DNA from 2 places in the Desulfovibrio oxyclinae DSM 11498 genome. Region 2 is predicted to be linked to the other one. Evidence: riboswitches for the same ligand, from Rfam matches in the RefSeq annotation. Region 2 holds a riboswitch; the other holds the start of a gene.
What was found. A riboswitch is a leader RNA that binds a small molecule or an ion and turns the genes downstream of it on or off. The one in region 2 is predicted to bind thiamine pyrophosphate.
Positions count from the first base shown of each region.

Region 1: it holds a riboswitch for thiamine pyrophosphate, as region 2 does, so the genes downstream of both, cytX (putative hydroxymethylpyrimidine transporter CytX) here and thiC (phosphomethylpyrimidine synthase ThiC) in region 2, are expected to answer to the same signal.

Region 1 covers NZ_AQXE01000003.1:110,536-117,749, forward strand. Annotated here, with positions in the region: gene prmC (peptide chain release factor N(5)-glutamine methyltransferase) at 1-2, opposite strand, end outside; gene prfA (peptide chain release factor 1) at 11-1,081, opposite strand; gene B149_RS0104635 (DUF1385 domain-containing protein) at 1,085-2,026, opposite strand; gene rpmE (50S ribosomal protein L31) at 2,196-2,423, opposite strand; gene cytX (putative hydroxymethylpyrimidine transporter CytX) at 2,503-3,708, opposite strand; TPP riboswitch at 3,780-3,874, opposite strand; gene B149_RS0104650 (DUF169 domain-containing protein) at 4,317-5,093, shown strand; gene B149_RS0104655 (M16 family metallopeptidase) at 6,071-7,214, opposite strand, start outside.
Region 2 covers NZ_AQXE01000008.1:29,961-37,174, reverse strand. Annotated here, with positions in the region: gene B149_RS0109765 (CoB--CoM heterodisulfide reductase iron-sulfur subunit A family protein) at 1-2,089, opposite strand, end outside; gene B149_RS18320 ((Fe-S)-binding protein) at 2,127-3,425, opposite strand; TPP riboswitch at 4,431-4,535, shown strand; gene thiC (phosphomethylpyrimidine synthase ThiC) at 4,622-5,905, shown strand; gene B149_RS0109740 (sigma-54 interaction domain-containing protein) at 6,055-7,214, shown strand, end outside.

The sequences.
Region 1 (7,214 bases), on a different contig from region 2:
ATGCGCGTGTTTACTGCTCGGCCTGCTGCTGGAGCGCCTCGCTCTGGTAATGCGCAATGAGTGAATCGATCAGTTCATTAATGTCACCTTCCATGACCTGATCCAGCTTGTAGAGGGTCAGGTTGATTCGGTGGTCGGTGACGCGGCCCTGCGGGAAGTTGTAGGTGCGGATACGCTCCGAGCGGTCACCGGATCCGACCTGACTCTTGCGCGCCGCAGCCTCTTCGGCGTGGGCCTTTTCCTGCTCGGCCTGAAGCAGACGCGAGCGAAGGACCTTCATGGCCTTGACCTTGTTCTTGAGCTGCGACTTTTCATCCTGACAGGACACGACCAGCCCGGTGGGTACGTGGGTGATGCGCACTGCGGAGTCAGTGGTGTTGACCGACTGTCCGCCCGGGCCGGAAGCGCGGAACACGTCGATACGCAGGTCTTCGTTACGAATATTCACGTCGACCTCTTCCGCTTCGGGAAGAATCGCCACGGTACAGGCGGAAGTGTGGATACGCCCCTGCGACTCGGTGGCCGGAACGCGCTGTACCCGGTGGGTGCCGGACTCGTACTTGAGCTTGCTGTAAACCTTATCGCCCGAGATGTTGGCAATGACTTCCTTAAGCCCGCCCGCTCCTGATTCGCTCTCGCTCATGACCTCGACCTTCCAGCCGTTCTCTTCTGCGAAGCGGGAGTACATACGGAACAGGTCGGCCGCAAACAAAGCGGCCTCGTCGCCGCCGGTGCCGGCACGGATTTCAAGAATGATGTTCTTGTCGTCGAGCGGATCCTTGGGGAGCATAAGCAGCTTGAGCTGTTCTTCCAGTTCGGGCAGCTTCGGCTCGATCTCGGCGATCTCAAGCTTGGCCATCTCGCGGATGTCGGCATCCTCATCACGGGCAAGCTCACGGTTATCCTCAAGATCCTGCGAAAGCTGCTTGTATTCGCGATAGACCCTGACTATCTCGCCCAGATCCGCATGGCTCTTGGTTGCGTTGCGGTAACGCTCCTGATCGTTGAAAATCTCGGGCTGGGAAAGTTCCTTTTCAAGATCGATGAAAGTCTCTTCAATTTCGTCGAGTTTTCTGAACATCGATTATTCCTCCATATTGACCGCGCACTTGAGGGCCGCAATGGCAACCTCAATCTGCTGGTCGTCCGGTTCGCGTGTGGTGAGCACCTGAAGGGCCAGCCCGGGCCAGCAAAGCATCTTGCAGGCGATACTGCTTTCGCGCTTGGAAGCGAATTTGATCAACTCGTAGGCCATGGCACTGATGGGAATCATCAGCAGCAGTTTGACCCCGACGATGTAAAGATGCTTGAAGATAAATGTTTCCGGCGCATAGATCATCATGAGCAGCGGCACCAGCACCGAATAAAGCACGATGCTGACCGAGAGCACAAAGAGCATGAAGGCCGTGCCGCAACGAGGATGCAGCCTGCTGTTGATGCGCGCGCTGTCCGGAAGGAGCGAGGCGCCGGCCTCATAGGACCATATCACCTTGTGCTCGGCGCCGTGGTACTGGAAAACGCGCTTGATATCCGGGATGAACGAGATTGCCCATATGTAGCCCATGAAAATAAGCATCTTGAAAAGGCCGTCCCATGCGTGGAAGCTCAGGGAATCGACGTCACCGCCGTATCCCAGCCATTCCATGCCCACGGAAAAGAAATGCGGCAGCACCACGAACAGGCCGAGTGCGGCGGCGATGGCCACAATCATGCTCATGGCCAGATGCCAGCCGGTCAGCTCGCCCTCTTCTTCGTCCACAGCCTGCGTGGCGGACCAGTTCAGGGCCTTGATGCCGTTGACCAGCGTTTCCAGAAGAACGGGAAAACCGCGTACGAAAGGTTTTTTCAGAAGGGGATGATTGGTCAGCGAGAACCAGGGGCGCTCGTGAACTTCTATTTCACCGTTCGGGAGACGAACGGCTATGGCGAGCCGATTCTTGGAGCGCATCATCACGCCCTCGATAACGGCCTGTCCGCCCACGGTGTTGGCGGCCGCCAACAAGATATTTTTGAGACTCAACGGCATATCCTCGGCTTGAGTTGGAGGGAAAAGGGTCCTCCGCCAGCCGGACTGAACCGTCTTTGGGGACCTTGCCGAAGGGTAAGGATTCCCCGGGGAAAGTCAAAGCCCGGCGAAAACAATATGCCTCTGCCGCAATCGACAGAGGCATATTGAAAAAAACGAGCCGGGACAGCTACTGTTCGGTCTTTCCGGTTCCCTTGAAGTTTGCGTACTTCTTGCGGAAACGGTCGATGCGGCCGGCGGTGTCGATCAGGCGCTGCTTACCGGTGTAGAACGGGTGGCAGTTGGCACAGATTTCGACGTCGATATGCTCGCCCTTGGTGGAAGAAGCCTTGCTTTCGTAGCCGCAGTGGCAACGGATGGTGGCCTCAAACGTCTTGGGATGGATATCTTTTTTCATTGAAAAACTCCTACTCGCTAGTTGCGTGGAACAGGGACTAGTACTTAAAGTACGAACGAATGGCAAGGGAAAACGTATGTTATCCCCGTGTTGCCGCAACACGCCGGCGCTTTTCGGTCAGTACCCGCATCGCGTTGTGAACGATGAGCGTGAAGCCGATAGTAGTCAGCGTATGCCCCACGACCATGTCGTGCCGCTTCACCCAATAATAGAAGGCGATGCCGAGTGCAAGCGAAAGTATGGCCCTGACGTCGGCAATATTCGACCTCGCGTCATGTTTGAGCAGGTAGTAGTCGCTCAGCAGGATCGCCATGAGCGGCGCGAAGACCGATCCGAGCAGATAAAGAAACCATTCATACTGGGTAATGGGAAAGAACATGGCCAGCCCCGTTCCCAATGCGGCGAACACTACAGACGTCCAGCGACGATTCAGCCGGGGCAGAACGTTGAGAGTGGATACCGCGGCAGAAAAGACATCCATGAAGGTTGTCGTCACCGTGGAAAGACCGATGACCATGAGCGCCACCATGCCGAGCTTGGCGGCCAGCATCATCTGGGTGGGGTCGGCCGTTCCGGAAAAAATCGCCCCGCCGAGGCCGATGCTGTACATCCACGTGGAGCCGGTGAAATAACCGAGGAACGGTGCAAGCCAGGCGGCACGGGAGTTCTTTGCCATGCTGGTGTAATCCGCAATGAGCGGGAACCAGGAGAGCGGCATGATGATGGCCAGCTCGAATCCCATGCCGAAGGTACCGGTGGGTTCCACGGGCTGAGCAGGCGCAGGCTGAGTGAAGATGACCCAGCTCATGACCACCGTCAGACCAAGCAGCAATGCCACGGCGACCATGTTCAACCATTTGAAGCCCTGAATGCCGATGAACACCCAGAATCCGATGAATAGCCCGATCAGCGCAGACATGAGCATCTGGTTGTCGATGCCCCAGAGTGAGCGGCAGAGCTCGTTCACCGCATCCCCGCCGAGCAGAATCATCACTGCGGTCCAGCCGAGCAACTGAAGGATATTGATCCCTGAAAGCAGATACGACCCCTGCTTGCCGAAGGAAATCCGCATGGACATGATGGACGGAAGCTTTTCCCGGTAGCCGATGATGCCGCCAAGAACGAGGATGACCGTGCCAACCAGATGTCCGAGCACGTTTGCGGTCATTCCGCCCGCAAATCCCAGATTGGCCAGATAGCCGCCGGTAAAGATTTCGGCCACGGAAACCGCTGCGCCGAACCACAGAAAAAACAGATTAGCAAAGGTCAGTTTGCCAGTGTTCACGTCGAACTCCTTGTTTTGCTCGGAGCCGATACCGTGAGGAGAAGGACAAGGGAGGACCGCGCCGAACGACGCATGAAGACCTTCCGATTTCCCTACGACAGCCTCAACTGCATCAGGTTCCAAGGGTATGATCTCAGTCCCGTGCGGGACACCCCTATCGGACGAACAGACCACTATCAGGCACCGCCACGCTATGCAAGCCCACCCTTTACCGATCACATAAGACCTCCCTGTTTGTACGAGACCTCACGAGCCAATCGCTGTGTATACTGTGACCTCCCCCTCAGGCCGACAAATATCCGCGCCGCTCTCGCACCATCCCAATCCTCCTGAACTCCCTGTATCACTAGGAAATATCTCCCACGCCTCACACCAGACAGCACCCGATTGTGAAGCCTGTCACAATAAAGGCATCCAATCTCGCGCTTTAGCCTGTTAATATCTTCAACTGATTGTTCTCGGCTGGAACATGGACGATTTTTCTTGTACCAATTTTGTCCCGTTGATAGGCACCATTTTCCGCGCGGAACCCGCAAAGATGCAGTTTTCGCACGGTTGGGACGTATTTTCTTGTGCGAAAAGGAACAACACATACAAAGGATCGCGAAATGTCTTATAAAGAAATGCAAGAAATGCTGATGAAGGAAATGCGACTGTACCACTATCCGGTCGCCGTCAAATTCTTCTACGATCAGGCCGAACTTGATCATTTCAAGGACAACGCCGAAGAAATCCATACTCCGGTCAAGCCCATGACCTTCTGTCAATGGCAGCTCGCCGCCCGCATGAAGGGTCAGACCGTACTCGCCGAACAGGACACCCTCGGCTGCAACAACGCCCGATACAGCTTCGGCTGGAAAGATCTCGACGAAGGCGAAATCAAAGGCCACGCCAAATACACCCGCGACCTCGAACAGGCCGAACGCTTCGTCAAGACCAAGCATCAGCTCGAAAAAGGACTGCTCGCCATCGTCGTAGCCCCCCTCGGCAGCATCGACGGCCTCTTCGAACCCGACACCGTCCACTTCTACTGCGACAACATGCAGGCCTACCACCTCGCCGTGGACTACATGGCAGCCACAGACACGCACCCCCTGCGCCCGAACATAACCATGAACTCCTCCGCCTGCGGCGGTAACGTCTTCACCCTGCTCGAACAGGAGTTCAACATGCTCCCCGCTTGTTCCGGCAGCTACAACGCAGGCAAAACCGAGCGCGGCGAAATCAACGTCATCATCCCCGGCAAGAAATTCAAATCCGTAGTGGATCGGCTCCAGCACCGCATCGACGAAGCCAGCAGCGCCATCACCAAACCCGGCGACGGCTTCCCCGGAGCCGATATCTGCAAGAACTGCCCGCTCATCATCTTCAAGAAAGAAAAATAGCACCCACCCCATCATAGCCATACAGATCTGCCGGGGCGAACTCACCCTCGCCCCGGCGGATCGCATGCCTTTTTTGATGATAAAAGCTGAGGGGAAGGGGGGAGAACCTTCTTGCAAGAAGGTTCTCCCCCCTTCCCCTCAGACTCCCCTTCCCCCCTCTCCCAGAAACCTTTGGCGAGGCTGCGCCCGATTGACGCGACAGAAAACCGTTCGCTTGGGTGCCCGCTTCACATGCAGTTTGTATGAAAGGATTACCGAGGGTTTCGTTTTTAGACCCTGATTCCGTCAGCGAGGATGTAGCTTGGACGCGGGCCATGCGGTCGCATGGTCCCAGCTAGCTGCAACATCGCTGACAAAACAGGGATTCCAAAGGGGCCCGCCCTTTTGATCCCCCGGAAAGGGTCCGCCTGAAGGGCCCGCCGGAGGCTTTGCTGCTTGGCACCAGTTGCAGGTTTCGGCCTATTGGCCGAGCTTCTTCTTTGCTTGCGCAGAAAAAGGAAGGCAAAAACTGCGCTGTTAGAATACGCCGCCGCTCTCGGCGAGAGGCTCTATGACACGGTCACTGCTCCGGGCATAACATCTGTGACCACAGGCATCACCGGACCAGCGTGACCGGTCAGAAGAGCCTCAATGCCTCAATCGGCATTACTGCGATTCTTGTTGGCGGAAGTGTGAAGTTCCGAATGGAAATGTGTGAACTGAGAGCGTCCTGTTTTAGCTGAACTCTGCTAACGGAGTTCATTAGCCAAGCCCCACAGCCCCCAAATCCCCGTCAGCGTGGTTGCAGCTAGGACGCGAATTTTGCGGTCGCATGGCCCCAGCTAGCTGCAACCCCGCTGACAAAACAGGGATTCCAAAGGGGGCCCGCCCCTTTGGTGGGGTGCAGGGGCAACGCCCCTGCCCGCCGGAGGCCCCGCACAAAAAAAGCGCATCGCCTTGAGGCGATGCGCTTTGCCTTATCGTACAGGGTTTCCGTCTTACGGCATGACCTTCATCAGATAGGCCTCTTCGGGATCAAGATACTTGCGGGCGATTTCGCGAATATCTTCAGGCGTGACCTTGGTAGCCAGTTCGATGAGCTTGGCCTCGTAGTCACGGGGAAGCCCTCGAACCATGAGTCCGGCGGCTTCGCGTGAGCGTGAGAGCAGGGTCTGCTTGTCCTGATAGTAGTCGCCTTCAATGATATTGCGGGCTCGCACTATCTCGTTTTCGGGCAGCAGGTTCTTCTTGAGGTCTTCTGCCACCTTCTTGAAGCCGTCCATGGACTGCTCCACTTTTTCAGGGCTGGTGCCGATGTAGAAGCCGAGGATGCCTGCTTCGTCGGCCTGCCAGAGCAGCGCGGTGACGGTGTAGGCAAGGCCTTGCTTGTCGCGCAGGTCGCGGAAGAGCAGACCGCTCTGACCGGAGAGTACGGACTTGAGTACAGTGAGTTCGGCAGTGGCTTCGGCGTCGAGCTTACCGGGCACGGGGAAGGTCAGCAACAGATGGGCCTGATTCCTGTCGGGCAGATTCAGGGTCTTTTCGTGCTCTTCACGCCAGACGGGAGCGCCGTATTCTGTAGGATCCGGTTCCGGGGCCAGCGTTTCGGCAAGGCCCTTGGCGAAGGCTTCGATGGATTCGCGATCAAAGTCGCCGCTGACAGACATGACAAACGGGCGCTTGGACTGCTGATGCCAATAGTTCCAGGCCTGCTTGCGGGTCAGTTCGGTGAGGATGTCCACGGTTCCGTCATGCAGATATCCATAAGGGCCGCCCTTGAAGAGGAGCGGAAACAGGTGGCGGAACATGAGACCCATGGGTCGGTCTTCGCGCCGCTTGATCTCGGATATCTGGTCCATTCGGGAGCGGTCCACTTCTTCGGGGCGGAAGGCGGGCTCGGTGAGCGTCTGTCCGATGACCGGGAGCAGCTCTTCGGTGAAACGGGTGGGAAACTTGGCGTCGAAGGCGAAGATGGTCCGTCCGGAGGTTGCGCCCATGCTGGCGGCGCGGTCAGACATGAAATCTTCCAGTTCGGTATTGGTGAGTCTGGAAGTGCCGCGTGTCAACGCCTTGGCCGCGAGCGCGGGAAGGCCCTGCTCGTTTTCTTCTATAAGGGAGTCGCCGCCGCGCCAGTAAAGGCTC
Region 2 (7,214 bases):
CGCCGTACTTGATGGCCTTGGTTTCGCCATCCACTTCCACCTCGCTCACGAAGTTGCCGACGGAACCGACGGCGGTCTTGAGCATGGCGTTTTTGAGCACGGTGATGTTCTCGTGGTTGTCCACCTTGGCCGCCATCTTCTCCACCTCGGGGCGAATCTCTTCGCCGCGCCAGGTCTGGGAAAGCGACCAGGCATTGCCGCCCAGCATGTTGCTCTTTTCGAGCAGCACCACTTCGTAGCCCATGTCGGCGATGCCGAGGGCGGAAGTCATGCCGGACATGCCGCCGCCGACCACCAGCGCCTTCTGCGTGACGTCCACGGACATCTTGCTCAGGGGCTGGAGCAGCGCGGCCTTGGCAACAGCCATGCGGACCTGATCCTTGGCCTTTTCGGTGGCCTTTTCGGGCTCGTTCTGGTGGACCCAGCTGTTCTGGTTGCGGATGTTCGCCATTTCAACGAGGTACTCGTTGAGGCCCGCTTCCTTCAGCGTTTCCTTGAACAGCGGCTCGTGGGTGCGCGGCGTACACGCAGCGACCACGATGCGGTTCAGGTTGTTTTCCTTGATCTTCTGGCTGATCAGCTCCTGCGTGTCGGTGGAACAGGTGAACATGTTGTTCTCCACCATCTGCACGCCGGGCAGGGCCGCGGCATATTCCGAGACGGCCTTGACGTCCACGGTGCCCGCGATGTTGGTACCGCAGGAACAGACGAACACGCCGATGCGCGGCTCCTCACCGGAGATGTCGCGCTCTTCGGGCCAGACCTTTTCCTCGGTCATGGTGCCGCGAACTTCCGCCAGCCGCTTGGCAGCGGTGGCCGCTGCGGAGGAAGCGTCGGTGACCGCCTGCGGGATGTCCATGGGAGCGTTGAACGCGCCCGAGGAGTAGATTCCCGGCCTGGAGGTGGACACCGGCTCGAAGGAGTTCGTTTCCACGAAGCCGTACTTATTCAGTTCGAACCCGGCGGTTTCGGACAGCTGTTTGGCGTCCTTGGGCGCTTCCAGACCGATGGACAGCACGACGAGGTCGTACACGTCCTCGACCATGTTGCCGGACTTGTCGGCATACTGGATGATGGCACCCACACCGTCGGGACCGGGCAGGATCGTGTGCGGGCGTGCCTGCACGAAGTTGATCCCGTTGGTCTTGGCGTTTTCGTAGTACTTGTCGAATTCCTTACCGTGGCTGCGGATGTCCATGTACAGGATGGTCTGGTCGATGTCGCCGGTGGTGTGCTCGGCGGTGATGACAGACTGCTTGATGGCGTACATGCAGCACACGCTGGAGCAGAATCCGTTGCCGCAGCGATTGATGTCGCGCGAACCGACGCACTGCAGCCATGCGATCTTTGCGGGCTCCTTGCCGTCCGAGGGGCGGGTCAGGTGGCCGTGGCAGGGACCGGAGGAAGACAGCAGGCGCTCGTATTCGAGCGAGGTCACTACGTCAGGGAGTTCCTTGTAGTAGGTGTAATCCAGATCGGACGGATCGAACGCCTTGAAACCGGGCGTGAGAATGACCGAACCGACGTTCAGATCGACGATTTCTTCCTTGTCGTCGAACTTGATGGCCTCGGTGGGGCAGACCTTTTCACAGGCGCCGCACTTGCCTTTCTGGATCATGATGCAGGTTGCGCCGTCCAAAGCGTACTTCAGCGGCACGGACTGCCCGTAAGGGATGTAGGCGGCTTTCCTTTTGGAAAGACCGGCCTGATATTCGTCGTCAACTTTCTTGGGACATTTCGCGGCACATTCCCCGCACGCGATACATTTTTCCATATCCACGTATCGGGGGGACTTCTTCACCGTCACGGTGAAGTTGCCTTCATCGCCGGAAACGTTCTGAACCTCTGCCAGTGTATGCAACTCGATATTTAAGTGCCGACCGCACTCAACCAACTTGGGCGAGATGATTCACATCGCGCAGTCGTTGGTCGGGAAGGTCTTGTCCAGCTGCGCCATGACGCCGCCGATACCGGCACTCTTCTCGATCAAATGCACGTAATAACCGGAGTCGGCCAAATCAAGCGCCGTCTGAATACCGGCGATACCGCCGCCGACGACCATGACCGATCCAAGTTTATTCGCAGACATTGAGTCCTCCTTGGAATCTCGTTCCGTTCAGTTCCGCCTACAGGCCGACTTCCTTGAGGTCGTCGCCGAGGTACTCGCGCTCGTTCTCGCCCAGAATGCCGAGCGAGAGACAGATCAGCGTCCAAAGATGGACGGTCTGATACGTGCCACCAAAGTGGTGCGCGAGATCGTGAACCTGGGAATGGCAGTTGTGGCAAGGGGTGATGCAGTAGTCAGCGCCGGTGGCGATGATCTGATCAAACTTGCGCTTGCCGTAGTACCTGCGCGCTTCGGGGAAACCGCTCTGCAGGAATCCGCCCCCGCCGCCGCAACAATAGTTGTTGGACTTGTTCGGGTGCATGTCGATGAGGTTTTCTTCACCGACAACCTGCTTCACGACGAAGCGAAGGTCCTCGGCCACGGGATCACCCAGAGACTTCCTGACCAGCTGGCAGGGGTCCTGAACGGTGAATTTGACGCCGAGTTCCTTGTTCCAGTCGGAGTTGACCGGGAGTTTTCCTTCACGGATCCACTGTGCATAGTAGCTGATGATGGATTCGAGCTCGAAAGGCACTTCCATGCCGAATTTCTGCAGTCCGGCCCGGACTGCGTAGAATTCGTGGCCTCACTCGGTGTTGAGCCAGCTCTTGACCCCGAGTTCGCTCACCGCGTCCATCTTCTTCTTGACAATGGCTTCCCAGTTCTCGTCCTCCGCTGCAAACAGGCAGTAGTTCTCAGCCGCCCAGCCAACTGTCCCGTAGGTCCAGTCGGCGCCGACGACATTGAGAATCTTCCAAAGAGGAACCATCTCATCCGGCTCGGTGACCGGCTCGCGAGAGTTCTGGTTCAGATAGAAATGAGCACCCTTGCGGTTGATGCTCACCTTCAGGTCCTTGCAGGATTCCTGATCCTCGCAGACCTCTTCAAGCACGTCCTCCACGACGAACTTGAAGTCTTCCGAGCTGGCGCCCATGGCGCTGGCGCCTTCGGTCCTGAGACCCTGGTCGCAGGAACCGACAATGCCTTTGGGCTTGTTTTCGCGATCCTGCGCCGCGCGGGCGTTGTAGACCAGCTGCGGGATGTTGATCTGCATGGGACATGCGTACACGCAACGCGTACACATGGTGCACATCCAGATCCATTTCGAATTAAGAATCTCCTCATCCATACCCAACATGGCCATACGCAGGAATTTCCTGGGGTCCATTTCTTCCAGTCCGGTTGCCGGACAGCCGGAAGAACACAGACCGCACGTAAGGCACATGTTGAGGTTTCCACCTTCCGGCAGAAGCTCCATGACCTTGTCCTTGAACGTGGATTTGACTCCACCTTCAAGAACTATTGCGGGTTCGCCCATACTCCTCACCTCATTGTTAAGGGTTTCCCACTGCATATAAAAGAACGGAATCCGTCCGAAAACACCCCTTCGGGAAAAGGGATGATTCATCCGGAAAACCGACTCGTCGTTCAGTCCACTCCACTGAACTGAACAAACGAATGGATACGTCCTCATACTCAAAAACGGCAAATCCGTAAATAGGCCAAAGATAGAAAAATGCTATCGTGACAACCCCTTGAAACATCAATGCTCATCCATAACCCCAGGCAATGGCAGGTAAAACATGCCGCCTTGAACAGTTCGCGGCATTCTCGAATGACGGCGAAGCGCTAGTGACCCATCAGCTATAAAACCAGCCTGATTGGTGCTTTTTTCTTGAAAAATACTACCTTCCAGAGGTTTTTCGGAGCAGCAGACGGCCAGAATGGTGATGTCGGTTTTTTCGGCCAGAGAGAAGGGCCTTGAGGCGCACCAGTTGCAGGTTTCGGCCTGTTGGCCGACCTTCTTTTTTGCTTGCGCAGAAAAAAGAAGGCAAAAACTGCGCTGTTGGGGGTGAGCCGCCGTTCTCGGCGAGAGGCTCTATGACGCGGTCACTGCTCCGGGTGAAACGTTTGTGGCTAACAAACACCACCCTGACCTGCGTGACCGGTCAAAAGAGCCTCTATGCCTCGATCGGCATTGCTGCGGTACTTGGTTGGCGGGAGTAGCTGCTTTCTTGAGAGTATTGGTGAGCGTGTGCGCCGCGAGAGTCCCTTGAGATGTCGTTTGGTTAATCGAGTTCGTCAGCCAAGACGCACAGACCCCAAAATTTCCGTCAACGGGGTTGCAGCTGGGATGCGAGTTATGCGGTCGCATGAACCCGGCAGCTGCAACCCCGCTGACAACCCAGGGATTCCAAAGGGGGCCCGCCCCTTTGGCGGGGTGCAGGGGCAGCGCCCCTGCCCGCCGGAGGCAAAGGCGGACGCATTCCTCTTCCAATTTGTAAAAAGCATTGATTGGCGAATCAACTCTTGCTAGGTTCTTTTTTGACCGTAGGGGTGCCCTGTTGTGGGCTGAGAGTCGCATGATCGACAACCCTTGGAACCTGACCCGGCTTGTACCGGCGGAGGAAACGGCATTGCGAAGCGCATTCCTTCTGTGTTCCACCTGCGGGTGGAATTTTTTTTGCCTTTTTTCCGCCCATTTCTTTGAACCTGAAGAATTGGGAGTATTTCATGACACAACTGGAGATTGCCCGTTCCGGTAAGGTCTCGGACGCTTTGGCGTTTGTTGCCGAGCGGGAGGGATTGGATGTGGAGGCGCTTCGGCGTTCTATGGCTGCGGGGCGGGTGAGTATTTCGCATAATCCGTTGCATGAGAAGAGTGAGTTACGTGGCGTGGGCGAGGGGTTGAGCGTCAAGGTGAACGCAAACATCGGCGCGAGCCCGGACCATGAGGATCCGGACCAGGAGCTGTTGAAGCTTCGTGCGGCGCTGGATGCAGGTGCTGACGCGGTGATGGACCTTTCCATCGCCGGTGAGCTGGGCAACCTGCGGAGGCAGACGCTGGAACACTGTCCTGTTCCGGTGGGGACGGTTCCCATCTATCAGGCTGCTGCGGACGTGACGGCTCGTGGCGGCGGCATCGTTGACATGACCATCGACGACCTGCTTCGAGTGGTTGAGGATCAGGCTCGCGAAGGTGTGGATTTCATGACGTTGCACACCGGGTTCACGCTGGGTGCTTTGGAGCGCATGAAGAAGGAAGGGCGTATTCTGGACATCGTCAGCCGCGGCGGGTCGTTCCTTGCTTGCTGGATGGTGGCGAACGGGGCGGAGAATCCGTTGTATACGCATTTCGACAGGGTTCTGGAAATCGCTCGTGAGTACGACGTCACCCTGAGTCTGGGCGACGCGTGTCGGCCTGGCTGCCTTGCGGATGCGACGGACCGGACGCAGATTCATGAACTGATCACCCTTGGCGAGCAGACACAACAGGCGTGGGATGCGGGCGTGCAGATCATCATTGAGGGGCCCGGGCATGTACCCATGAACCAGATCCGCGCCAACATGGAGCTTCAGAAACGGCTTTGCCACAATGCTCCCTTCTATGTACTGGGACCGCTGGTCACGGACGTGGCTGCAGGGCGAGACCATGTGGCCTGCGCCATCGGCGGGGCGATTGCCGCGTGGTCCGGCGCTGACTTCCTTTGCTACGTTACGCCGAGCGAGCACCTCGCCCTGCCCGGTCCGGACGATGTGTACGAAGGCGTGGCCGTCACGCGCATCGCTGCCCACGCGGCGGATATAGCGCGCGGCAATGAGCAGGCGGTGCAGCGCGATCGTGAAATGGCCAAGGCCCGTGCGGACATGGACTGGGAAGGCATGTACCGCCTTTGCCTTGATCCGGTCACTGCCCGCAGGATCCGCGACAGCCGCAGCCCCGAGGACGAGGACGTGTGCACCATGTGCGGCAAGTTCTGCGCGGTGAAACAGCTCAAGGAACACCTCGGCTCATAGCCTTCACCCCCGTTTCTCCTGAAACGGTCTTTCATCGGCACTTCGGCAGGGAGTCGTCCACGGACGGCTCCCTGAATTATTCCAGCAAAACGTAAAAAAAGCATATTTCCGCACTTCACATAGGACATTTTAGGGCTTATATCTCGCCCATGCCGTTTCCCAAAGACCTCCCGCTTGAGGACGTATTTTCGTCCATCGCCGACGGCCTCTTCACGGTGGATGCCGACTGGAACATCACCTACTTCAACGAGGCCGCCGAACGCATAACGGGCGTTCCCGCCGCAGAGGCAATGGGCAACAAGTGCTGGGATGTTCTCCACTCAAGCCTCTGCGACGGGGACTGCGCTCTTGAATCGTGCCTTGCTCATGGCGGAAGGATCACCAACAAGTCCATCTTCATCATCCGCCCCGACGGGGAGAAACGGCCGGTTTCCATTTCGGCTGCCCCGCTCCGCAACGCCGAAGGTGAGGTCATCGGCGGGGTTGAGACCTTCCGGGATCTGACGGAGATCCACGCCATCCGGCGTGAAATGCGCGAGTCCTATTCCTTTGAAAGCATCGTGGGCAAGAGCGAAGCGCTGGACCGCATCTTCGGCATCCTGCCGCAGATCGCCAGAAGCGAATCCACCGTGCTGCTGCTTGGCGAATCCGGCACCGGCAAGGAGCTTTTCGCACAGGCCATCCACCAGCTCAGCGGCCGCAAGGAAGGCCCTTTCGTCCCAGTGAACTGCGGCGCACTGCCCGAGACGCTGCTTGAATCCGAACTGTTCGGCTACAAGGCGGGCGCCTTCACGGATGCCCGACGCGACAAGCCCGGCCGTTTCGAGACCGCACGCGGCGGCACCATCTTTCTGGACGAAGTGGGCGACATGCCCGGCAAGCTTCAGGTCAAACTGCTGCGCGTGCTGCAGGAGAAGACCTTCGAACCGCTGGGCGGCGTCACACCGGTAAGCTCCGACGCCCGCGTCATCGCCGCCACCAACCGCGACCTCGACCTGCTGGTCAAGGAGGGAGGATTTCGGCAGGACCTGTTCTACCGGCTGAACGTGGTCACGCTGCGCCTGCCGCCACTTCGGGAGCGCCGCGCGGACATCCCCCTGCTCGCCGACCACTTCGTGAAGCACTTCAACGCGGTGCAGGGCAAAAACGTCGAGGGGCTTTCGGAAGACGTCATGAGCATCCTCATGCGCCACGAGTTTCCCGGGAACGTGCGCGAGCTGGAAAATATCATGGAGTTCGCTTTCATCCTCTGTTCATCCGGCTTCATTCAGGTCGAGCACCTTCCGGAACACCTTCGTCCCGAAGAAAA